One region of the Streptomyces sp. NBC_00341 genome, then DNA from elsewhere that is predicted to be linked to it. Evidence: riboswitches for the same ligand, from Rfam matches in the RefSeq annotation. Region 1 holds a riboswitch; the other holds the start of a gene.
What was found. A riboswitch is a leader RNA that binds a small molecule or an ion and turns the genes downstream of it on or off. The one in region 1 is predicted to bind cobalamin.
Positions count from the first base shown of each region.

Region 2: another riboswitch for cobalamin. It lies ahead of OG892_RS27310 (ribonucleoside-diphosphate reductase subunit alpha); the one in region 1 lies ahead of OG892_RS33250 (iron ABC transporter permease).

Region 1 is NZ_CP108002.1:7,390,924-7,396,636, forward strand. Features, by position in the region: gene OG892_RS33235 (TetR/AcrR family transcriptional regulator) at 1-393, opposite strand, end outside; gene OG892_RS33240 (MFS transporter) at 450-1,778, opposite strand; gene OG892_RS33245 (alpha/beta hydrolase) at 1,960-3,444, opposite strand; cobalamin riboswitch at 3,626-3,772, shown strand; gene OG892_RS33250 (iron ABC transporter permease) at 3,874-4,983, shown strand; gene OG892_RS33255 (ABC transporter ATP-binding protein) at 4,983-5,713, shown strand, end outside.
Region 2 is NZ_CP108002.1:6,025,884-6,031,596, forward strand. Features, by position in the region: gene OG892_RS27305 (ribonucleotide-diphosphate reductase subunit beta) at 1-179, opposite strand, end outside; gene OG892_RS27310 (ribonucleoside-diphosphate reductase subunit alpha) at 179-2,575, opposite strand; cobalamin riboswitch at 2,714-2,851, opposite strand; gene OG892_RS27315 (GNAT family N-acetyltransferase) at 2,940-3,452, opposite strand; gene mctP (monocarboxylate uptake permease MctP) at 3,567-5,195, opposite strand; gene OG892_RS27325 (DUF3311 domain-containing protein) at 5,192-5,398, opposite strand.

The DNA of each region.
Region 1 (5,713 bases):
GCCGCGGAAGCTGTCCGCCGCTTCCTGGACCAGTCCGCCGGGGCTGGCCTCGGCGCCGGCGCGGATGAAGGCGCAGCCGCGGAAGTCCGGCCGGTCGAACTGCCGTCCCTGGGACTCGAAGACCGCCAGCATCTGCTCGCGCGGCGTGTCGTACTCCGCGACGGCCCGGGTGATCCGGTCGACGGTGCCCGCGTGCCGGGTGTCCAGGTAGGCCCGGACGAGCTGTTCCTTGCCGCCGAAGGTGTTGTACAGCGATGCCTTGGCCACGCCCGCGTGCTCGATGACCCGGTCGATTCCGACGCTCTGCACGCCCTCGGCGTAGAACAGCTCGTCGGCGGCGGAAAGCAGGCGCTCGCGCGCCGACGGCTTCGCGGTGCTCCGGGCACTCGCCATGACGGTCACTCCTTCAGACAGATCTGTCTACATTATGCCCCGGCCGGAGGCCACCCTCAGGTGTTGCCGCCGATCCGCTCGCCCGGCAGGACCGCCGCCCCGTCCCGGCCGCCGCGCACCAGTCCGAGCAGTGCGAACGCCGCGAGGACGATCACGGCGACGCCGTACTCCTGCGCGGTGGCGGCCAGTCCGCCCGCGTGGACCACGAGGAACCCGGCGATCACGGTGGGCACTCCCATGCCCAGGTAGGAGACGACGAAGAGCAGCGACAGGACCCCGGAACTCTCGTGCGGCCGGGCCAGCGGCATGACCGTACGGATGCCGCCCTGGAACCCGCTGCCGAAGCCGACGCCCGCGAGGGCGGTGCCGGCGAAGAAGCCGGTGGGGGAGGAGCCGCGGATCGAGGCGAGGGTGAGTGCCACCCCGGCGATCAGCGCGAGGATGCCGGTGAGCATCACCGTCCGGGTCGCGGCCCTGCGCAGGACCAGGACCGAGACGGCGGCCACCCCGGCGAGCACGAACAGGCTGAGCCCGCCGAGGACTTCGGACCCGGAACCGGTCAACTGCCGTGCGAGGGACGGGCCGAGTGACCCGTACAGTCCGGCCAGCGCCCAGACGGCGAACAGTACCGGCGCTGCCACCAGCATCGGGCTGCGTACGGCGCGCGGCAGCTTGATCTCCGGGGCCAGACTCGCCAGCGCCCCCGGCTTGCGGGTCACCGTCTCCGCCATCAGTGCGACGGCGACGGCCTGGACGACGAAGACCGCCAGCAGCCCGAGGTAGACCAGGTGCGTGGGGGCGGGAAGGAACTGGACGACGAGGCCGGAGACCAGGGCGCCGGTCGCCGTGCCGATGCCCGGGGCGACCGCGTTGGTGATCGTGCCGCGCTCCCGGTTGATGTCCATCATTCCCGCACCGATCGCGCCGAGCGCCGCGCCGGTCGACAGACCCTGGACGATCCGGGCGACCATCAGCGCGGGCACGCCGTCGGCGGTCGCGAACACGATCATCGAGGCGGCCTGCGCCGCCAGCGCGGCCAGCAGGACCGGCCGCCTGCCGACGTGGTCGGAGAGCTTGCCCATGGTGAGCAGCCCGAGCAGCACCGCCACCGCGTAGACGCCGAAGACCACGGTGGTGGTGATCGGGTCGAAGCCCCATTCCGCCTGGTAGACGGCATAGAGCGGGGTGGGCGCGCTGGAGGCCGCCAGGAACGAGATGGTGATCGAGGCGAGTGCGTACAGCGCCACGTTCGGCGGCAGCCGTCGGGCCCGCGCGGGTATGGCAGTGGATAGGGGAGCGGATCCGGTCCCGGATCCGGGACCGGTGGGCGCCGCGTCCGAGGTGCGGGCCGGGTTGGACGTCCGGGCGACCGAGGGATTCGTCATGACCATTCCCGTCCAGGATGTGAGTAGACCTGTCTGTCTAATCTCTGGAAGTAGATTAGACAGACAGGTCTACTCAGGTCAAACGGGAGAAGTGCCGAACGGGAGAAGCGAGGGTCACGGACCTGGCGTCGCCCGGTGGCTCAGTAAGGCCGGCCCCGGGTGGAACGAGAGGCCCCGGTCGTCAGGACGGCTCGGCGGGGCAGCTGGTGTCCCGTGCCGGGACCGCCAGGTCGGTGAGGTAGCTGTCCACGGCGTTCTCCATGCACGGGCCGCTGGTGACGCTGCCGTGCCCCCGGTCCTCGTAGGTGAGGAGTACGCCGCTGCGGCCGAGCTGCCGGGCCACCGACACGGCCCACGGGTAGCCGGTGGCGGGGTCGTGCAGGGCGTTGGACAGCAGGACCGGCGGGGCGCCGGGCGCGTCCAGGCGGTGCTGCGGGTTGGCGGTCGGCGCGCCCAGACAGGCCGCCGCCATGTGGATCGACAGCAGGTAGGGCAGGTCGGGCGCGGTCACGTTCATTGCGGCGACGAGCGAGGCGTACTCCCGGTAGTCGCGCACCGGCAGCTGCCAGTCCGAGCAGAAGACCGGGGTGGCCGGCGGCAGCGGCGCTGTCCCGGTGGGTGATGCCGGCAGCGGCTTGCTCGCCTCCATCCCCGCGATCACCGTGGCCAGTCCCGCGTAGTCGGCCTCGTAGAACCTCCGGAACGCGTACTTGTTGACCAGGTCCGAAGCCGACAGTGACCTCCCCGGACTGTCCGGGTCCGCCAGCTCGCCGCGTGCGGCGCGGGCCAGCAGGCCCTGCCAGACGGCGCGGACGTCGCGGCCGTGCAGCGCGCAGTCCGCCGCACCGGCGCACCACTTCACGAACTCCTGGAACGAGTCCTGCGCCGCGGCCGCCTCCGAGCGCAGGAACTCACGGGTGGCCGCGACGCTGTGGTCCATCACGCTCTCCAGCACCATCGCGCGCACGCGCCGCGGGTAGGTCTCGGCGTACTGGGCGCCGAGCAGCGTGCCGTACGAGCTCCCGTAGAAGGTCAGTTTCCGCTCGCCGAGGGCGGCCCGCAGCGCGTCCAGGTCACGGACCGTCTGCCCGGTGTCGAGGTGCTCGAACACCGGGCCGGTACGGGCCCGGCAGTCGGCGCGGAGCCGCCTGTTGTACGCCAGGGTGGCGTCGAAGTCGGCCTGGCTCCTCAGCTCCGGTGACGGCCGTTCGGCGAGCAGGTCACCGGAGCAGGTCACCGGGTTGCTGCCGCCCACGCCGCGCGGGTCGAAGCTGACGATGTCGAACCTGCGGCGGACCTCGGGGCTGAACCGGTTGATCCCGCTCACCACCCTCTCCACACCCGAGTCGCCCGGCCCGCCGGGGCCGAACACCATCGAGCCGACGCGTGCCCCGGGTTCGGTGGCCTTGCGGCGGGCCACGGCCAGGTCGAGTCTCGGCCCGTCGGGGCGGTCCCAGTCGACCGGCACCGAAAGCGTGGCGCACTCGGCTCCCGGTTTCGCCGGGGCGGCACACGGTGCCCACCGCAGGGCCGCCGTCGCGGGCGGCGACGCGTGGACCGCGGGAGCGGCGGCGAGGCCGGCGACGGCGGTCGTGGCAGCGGCCACGGCCGTGGCCGTGCCCCGTGCGGCGACGAGCCGCAGCGCAGATCTGTCCCTGAACGGCATGGATCCTCCTTGCGAGGAGAGCGGTTGTGTCAGGCGTGCGGACCCGGCCGGGGCACCCGCCGTCACGTTAGGTGCGCCGTCGCCCGTGTGGTGCCCGCATCAGGGGCTTCTCCGGGTCGGGTCAGGGACCGCTCGGGGACCGTTCAGGGGGATCGGGGGCGATCGGGGCGCGGGGGCCCAGATAAGGAGGGGTCCGTGCCGTACCCGTAAGCTGCTCACGCCCCGCGGGGGAAGTCCGGTCGAATTCCGGCGCTGACCCGCAACGGTAGGCGGAGCCGTCCTGATGGCTCCGCGAGCCCGATTACCCGCGGCGGTGAAAGCTCCTGTCAATTCGCCGTGGACTGCGAGAGGTGCTGCACAGGGCGCCTCGCGTCCGGGCCGCTCCTTCGATCGTGCAGACGCACGGCCTGAGGTGAAAGCGATCCGAACGTGGTCACTCCCCTCGAACGCATACCAGCCCCGCCCTCGCGCGCGGCGCGCGCCGGTGGCGGGCCCGCCCCTCCCCGGCGCGTTCCCCTGCCCCTGCTGGTGATCACGCTGTGTGCCCTGCTGCCGCTCTCCCTGGTCTGCGGCGCCGGAATCGGTGCCTCCGGGATTTCCTGGGGAGAGGTGTCGCGCTACCTGTGGGCCGGCCTGACGGGACAGCGGATCGCTCCCGGCGAAGTTGCCGGGTACACCATCGTGTGGGAGCTGCGCTTTCCACGAGCCTTGCTGGCCGCGGTCGTCGGAGCCGGACTGTCCGCGATCGGCGTCGCGGTGCAGGCCATGGTCCGCAACGCCCTCGCCGACCCGTTCGTCCTCGGCATCTCCTCCGGCGCGGCCGTCGGTGCCAACGCCGTGCTCATCTTCGGGGTCTTCGGCGCATTCGGCGTCTGGGCGCTGTCCACGGCAGCCTTCCTCGCCGCACTCCTCGCGATGATGCTCGTGTACGCGGTCGCCCGCACCGCGCGCGGACTGACCCCGCTGCGCCTGGTCCTGACGGGCACGGCGATGTACTACGGCTTCTCGGCCATCACGACGTTCATGGTGTTCGCCGCGGAGCGGGGCGAGGCCGCCCGCTCCGCGATGATGTGGATGCTGGGCAGCCTCGGGGGCGCCACCTGGTCCTCCGTACCGATCGCCGCGGGCGCCACGATCGGCGGCCTCGCCCACCTCTGGTGGTCGGCGCGCCGGCTCAATGCCCTGGCGATGGGTGACGAGACCGCCGCCGCGCTGGGAGTGGACGCCGGGAGACTGCGCAAGGAGCTGTTCCTGGTCTCCGCCGCGGTCACCGGGGCACTGGTGGCGGTGAGCGGCGCGATCGGCTTCGTCGGGCTCATGGTCCCGCACGCCGCGCGCATGCTGGTCGGCGCGGATCACCGCCGTCTGCTGGCCGTCGCACCGCTCGCGGGCGCCGTCCTGCTGATCTGGGTGGACATCCTCTCGCGGGTGCTGCTCGCCCCGGCCGAACTGCCGCTCGGCGTACTGACCGCGATGATCGGCGTACCGTGCTTCATCCTGCTCATGCGCCGCCGCTCCTACACCTTCGGGGGCGCGTGATGCGGATCGATATCGACGCGCTGACGGTCGAGATCGCCGGCGCGCGGCTGGTGGAGGAGATCACGCTGCGGGCGGGCGCGGGTCAGCTCGTCGGCCTGGTGGGGCCCAACGGCAGCGGGAAGTCAACGCTGTTGCGCTGTGTCTACCGGGCCCTGAGCCCCTCCGCCGGCACCGTCCGGATCGGTGGCGAGGACCTGCACGCCCTGAGCCCGCGGGAGAGCGCCCGCCGACTGGCCGCGCTTCCCCAGGAGTCGAGTCACGAGTTCGACTTCACCGTCGCCGAGATCGTGGCGATGGGAAGGATGCCGCACCAGGGACCGACGGCCCGTGCGTCCGAGGAGGACCGGCGCACGTGTGAGGCGGCGCTGGCGGAGGTCGGGGCCGGCCACCTGGCCGACCGGGGCTTCCTGACCCTGTCCGGAGGCGAGAAGCAGCGGGTCCTGATCGCCCGCGCCATGGCGCAGCAGCCACGGGCACTGGTGCTCGACGAACCCACCAACCACCTGGACATCGCCCAGCAGCTGGAGGTGCTGGCCCTGGTACGGGCCAGCGGACTGACCGTGCTCACGGCGTTGCACGACCTCAATCTCGCCGCGCTCCACTGCGACGTCCTCCATGTCATCGACCGGGGCCGGATCGTCGCGTCGGGCGCCCCGCACGACGTACTCACCCCTGAGCTGCTGGCCGAGGTCTTCGGCGTCCGGGCGCATCGAGTACCGCACCCGGAGAC
Region 2 (5,713 bases), 1.4 Mb from region 1:
TGCTCGCCCGGCGACAGCTTGGCGAGGTCGGAGACGTCGGAGTGGAGGTCGACCTCCTCCACCGTCCAGGTGTTCTTGATCGCGTCCCGGTAGCGCTCGTAGAAGTCCGGGTAGCGCATGGGCCGCAGGGTCAGTTCGAAGCCCGGGTCCAGCAGGTTCTTGTTTTCGTTGGTGCTCATTACTGGCAGGCCTCGCAGGACTCGGGGTTTTCGAGGGAGCAGGCGATCGCGTCCGCGTCGGGTGCGGCGGCCTGCTGTACGGGAATGGGGGCGGCGGCAGCGGCCTGGCCGGACGCGGCCCGCGCGATCCGCGTCGCCGGGCGCGAGCGCAGGTAGTACGTCGTCTTGAGCCCCTGCTTCCAGGCGTACGCGTACATCGAGGAGAGCTTGCCGATCGTCGGCGTCTCCAGGAACAGGTTCAGCGACTGGCTCTGGTCCAGGAACGGCGTACGGGCCGCCGCCATGTCGATCAGGCCGCGCTGCGGGATCTCCCACGCGGTGCGGTACAGCGCCCGCACGTCCTCGGGGATCCAGGCGAAGCCCTGCACGGAGCCGCTCGCCTCGCGCAGCGCCTCCCGGGTCCGCGCGTCCCACACGCCGAGCTTCTTCAGCTCGTCCACCAGGTAGGCGTTGACCTGGAGGAACTCACCGCTGAGCGTCTCGCGCTTGAAGAGGTTGGAGACCTGCGGCTCGATGCACTCGTACACGCCCGCGATCGAGGCGATCGTCGCGGTCGGCGCGATGGCCAGGAGCAGCGAGTTGCGCATGCCGGTCTTCGCGACCCGGGCGCGCAGCGCGTCCCAGCGCTCCGGCCAGTTCAGCTCGGTGTCGTAGTGGTCGGGGTGCAGCACACCGCGTGCGGCCCGCGTCTCGGACCAGGCGGGAAGGGGACCCGACCGCTCGGCCAGCGCGCAGGAGGCCTCGTAGGCGGCGAGCATGATGCGCTCGGAGATCTTCGTGGAGAGGGCGCGCGCCTCGGGGGAGTCGAAGGGCAGCCGCAGCTGGAAGAAGACGTCCTGGAGGCCCATCGCGCCCAGGCCCACCGGCCGCCAGCGGGCGTTGGAGCGCCCGGCCTGCTCGGTCGGGTAGAAGTTGATGTCCACGACCCGGTCCAGGAAGGTCACGGCGGTGCGCACGGTGGCGTCCAGGCGCTCCCAGTCGATCGTGCCGCCCTCGACGAACGCGCCGAGGTTGACAGAGCCGAGGTTGCAGACGGCCGTCTCGCCGTCGTCGGTGACTTCCAGGATCTCGGTGCACAGGTTCGAGGAGTGCACGACGCGGCCCGGCTCCGCGGTCTGGTTCGCGGTCCGGTTGGAGGCGTCCTTGAACGTCATCCAGCCCTGGCCGGTCTGGGCGAGGGTCCGCATCATCCGGCCGTACAGCTCACGGGCCGGCATGGTCTTGCGGGCCAGGCCCTTGGCCTCGGCGGCGCGGTACGCGGCGTCGAACGCGTCGCCCCACAGGTCGACCAGCTCGGGCACGTCGGCCGGGGAGAACAGCGACCAGGTTCCGTCCGCGTCGACCCGGCGCATGAACTCGTCCGGGATCCAGTGCGCCAGGTTCAGGTTGTGCGTGCGGCGCTGGTCCTCACCGGTGTTGTCGCGCAGTTCGAGGAACTCCTCGATGTCCGCGTGCCAGGTCTCCAGGTAGACGGCGGCGGCGCCCTTGCGCCGGCCGCCCTGGTTGACCGCCGCGACGGAGGCGTCGAGCGTCTTCAGGAACGGCACGATGCCGTTGGAGTGCCCGTTGGTGCCCCGGATCAGCGAACCGCGGGCCCGGATGCGGGAGTACGAGAGGCCGATGCCGCCCGCGTGCTTGGAGAGGCGCGCCACCTGGTGGTAGCGGTCGTAGATCGAGTCCAGCTCGTCCAGCGGCGAGTCCAGCAGGTAGCAGGAGGACATCTGCGGGTGCCGGGTGCCGGAGTTGAAGAGCGTGGGGGAGGAGGGCAGGTAGTCCAGCCGGCTCATCAGCCGGTACAGGGCCGCGACCTCGTCCAGCGCGCGCTCTGAGTTGTCCTCCGCGAGCCCGGCGGCCACCCGCAGCATGAAGTGCTGCGGGGTCTCGACGACCTGGCGGGTGATCGGGTGGCGCAGCAGGTAGCGGCTGTGCAGGGTGCGCAGTCCGAAGTAGCCGAAGCGGTCGTCATCCCCGTCGGCGAGCGCCTGTCCCACCAGGGCGTCGAGGGCGGCGGCGTGCAGCGTCACGAACTCGGCGGTGCGGTCCGCGATCAGGCCCTCGTGGTGTCCGACGGCGACCGAGGAGGAGAAGGACGTCGCGCCCTGCCCGGCGGCCTCGTCCGCGATGGAGCGGGTGAGCAGCCGGGCGGCGAGCCGGGAGTAGGCGGGGTCCTCGGAGATCAGGCCCGCGGCCGCCTCTGTGGCCAGCGAGCGCAGCTCGGCCTCGTCCGACCGGGCGTTGCGGCCGCGCAGCGCGGCGGCGGCGACGCGTCCGGGGTCGGTGTCGGGCAGATCCGCGGTGAGCGCGGTGAGGGTCCGCAGCAGTGCGGTGCCCGGTCCGTCGCTCGTGGTTCCCGTTGATTCGGCCGCTGAAACCGGATCGGCTGGCGCGATGGTCACGTGGTGCTCTCCCTCGCTCGGCTCTGGGCCGGGGGGGAGCGGGGCAGCCGGGCGGAGCGGGGCCCCGTCGGGGCAGCACTCCGTGCGGCGTCCACCGGCCCATCCACGAGGCCCGGACGTCTGGGCATCCGGTTCGGTCGAGCCGGACGCGCTGTCGGCAGGTCCTCGGACTCGGGGGTGCACAAAAGCACACCGAATACACCGTTGCGGGACAGTTCCGGATTCGCACCGGATTTCCCTGCGGCGACAGCGAGCACGAGCATACATGTGGGGGCCGCCGGATGAGGCAGCCCCCACATGTTGTGTCGCGTGACCGATCAGGAGACCGTCCGTGTCGTGTCGCCTGGCCGTCAGGAGAGGCCGATCAGGAGTCCGCCGGGAACTCCAGGCGGTACGTCAGGAGCGAGAGTCCCTCGATCGGATACCAGTCCCTTTCCGGGGTCCGGACGAAGCCGAGGCGCCCGTAGATCCTATGGGCCCCGCGCATGGCCGGCTGCGTCGACAGGACGATCCCGGTGACCCCCGCGGTGGCCCGTGCGCGGTCGACGCAGGCCCGGACGAGCGCCTCGCCCGCCCCGGCCCCGCGGGCCTCGCGGGAGACCGCGAGCATCCGGAACTCGGCCTCGTCCGGCGCCGCGATATCGGCCCAGCGGTTGCCCGGCGGCGCGTAGGTGACCCCGCCGAGGACGCGGCCCCGGGCGTCCGCCGCGACGAGCACCTCGGCCTCCTCGGCCCGCCGGGGGACGTCGCGCAGCTGTACCAGGTACGGATCGTCGGCGCCGAAGTCCAGCAGCCCGTCCCCGAGATAGGCCTCGGCGGTGATCTCGCCGAGGGCGGCGTACTCGGCGGGCTCGACCGGCCTGATGGTTATGTCCATGCAGGGGAGTCTGCCGCACCCCCGGGCGGCGGTGGCACGGGGTTTTCCGCCCGGACGCGCGAACGGGGAGCCGCACCCCCTCGCAGGCGGGGTGCGGCTCCCCGTTCACCTCGGTCAGTGACCGCCAGGGGCCCCGGCCGTGGCCGGCGGGAGCTCCGTCTTCACGCCCGGGTCGCCCGCGTCCGCGGTGTAGTCGCCGGGAGAGGTCTCGTCGAGCCCGGCAGGGGCCTTCAGTGCGTTCAGGACGAAGGTGAGGACGACGGTCACCACGATGTTCAGCACGAACGCCGTCAGGCCGATGTAGCCGATCTCGCCGATGCCCGGGATCTCCTTGGAGGACCCGCCGAAGTGCGCCTGGGTGGGGCTGGCGACCCCGTAGGCGGCGGCCGTCCCGTAGACCATGCCGACCGCCCAGCCCGCGAGCAGCGCCCAGCGGTGGAACCACCGGGTGAACAGGCCGCCGACCAGGGCCGGCATCGTCTGGAGGATCCAGATCCCGCCCAGCAGCTGGAAGTTGATCGCGACCGTCTTGTCCATGGTGAGGACGAAGGCGAGCGCGCCGACCTTCACCAGCAGCGACACCAGCTTGGAGATCCTGGTCTCCTGGGCGGGGGTCGCGTCGGGCTTCAGGAAGTCCTTGTAGATGTTCCGGGTGAACAGGTTCGCCGCGGCGATCGACATGATCGCCGCGGGGACCAGGGCGCCGATGCCGATGGCGGCGAACGCCACGCCCGCGAACCAGTCGGGGAACATGTCCTCGAACAGCTGCGGGATCGCCAGCTGGCCGTTGTCCACCTTGACCCCGGCGGCGATCGCCATGAAGCCGAGCAGCGCGAGCAGGCCCAGCATCAGCGAGTACAGCGGCAGGATCGTGGTGTTGCGGCGGATCACGTTGCGGCTGCGGCTGGAGAGCGTCGCCGTGATCGAGTGCGGGTACATGAAGAGCGCCAGCGCCGAGCCCAACGCCAGCGTGGCGTAACCCCACTGGCCGTCCACGCCGGGCGCGAGCGCACCGGTCGGCTTGGAGCCCGGCGGGCCGTTGAACTTCTCTTGCGCGGCGGCGAAGATGTCGTCGAAGCCGCCGAGCTTGATCGGGATGTAGATGATCGCCACGGCGATGACCAGGTAGATCAGCCCGTCCTTGACGAACGCGATCAGCGCGGGCGCGCGCAGTCCCGAGGAGTACGTGTACGCGGCGAGCACAGCGAACGCGATCAGCAGCGGCAGGTCCTTGATGAACCAGTGGGTGTTCTCGCCGCCGCCGACGCCCATCACGTCCAGCACCGCCTGGATGCCGACGAGCTGGAGCGCGATGTACGGCATGGTGGCGAGGATGCCGGTGACCGCGACGGCCAGCGAGAGCCCCTTGGAGCCGAACCGGCCGCGGACGAAGTCCGAGGTGGTGACGTAGCCGTGCTTGTGCGAGACCGACCACAGGCGCGGCAGGAAGGTGAAGATCATCGGGTACACCAGGATGGTGTAGGGCACCGCGAAGAAGCCCGCCGCGCCGGCCGCGTAGATCGCCGCGGGCACGGCGACGAAGGTGTACGCGGTGTAGAGGTCGCCGCCGAGCAGGAACCAGGTGACCCAGGTGCCGAAGGACCGTCCTCCCAGGCCCCATTCGTCGAGGCTGGCCTCGTTCTCCGCCTTGCGCCAGCGGGCGGCCATGAAGCCGACGACCGTGACGGCCAGGAAGAAGAAGATGAAGACGCCGAGCGCGATGCCGTTCACGCCGTCCTTCATGCGGACGCACCCCCCTTGCGGGCGCGCTGGTCACGCTGCCACAGCTTGTACGCGATCATCGTGAGTGCGGTCGAGATGAGCACCCAGAGCATCTGGTACCAGTAGAAGAACGGGATGCCGATGAAGGTCGGGTCGATCTTGGCGTACGAACTCACCCAGAGCATCGCCACGAACGGCGCGATGAGGCAGAGGGCGATGACCACCCGTACGGGTGTGACCGTGGGTGGTCCTGCTCCTGGGTCCGCTGGCTTTCCTTCTGGTTCTTCCGGCATGGCGGCGACTCCGTCCCCTCGCTGATCACCGATGTAATGCGCAGGAAATCTAGGCGAGGGTCCCGGCCAGCGTCACCCCCTGTCCGCATTGCGGTCCGGCAACGGTCGTCCGTTCGGGGGCGGGTGGCCGTGGCGGTTCTCTGCGCCGGAGAAGTGGTGCAGACCAATGGCGGTACGAAGTCGCTGCCCGGAGCACGGGAAAGCCCCCGTGGAAGCGGTTCCGCGGGGGCTGTCGGGGTGCGTTGC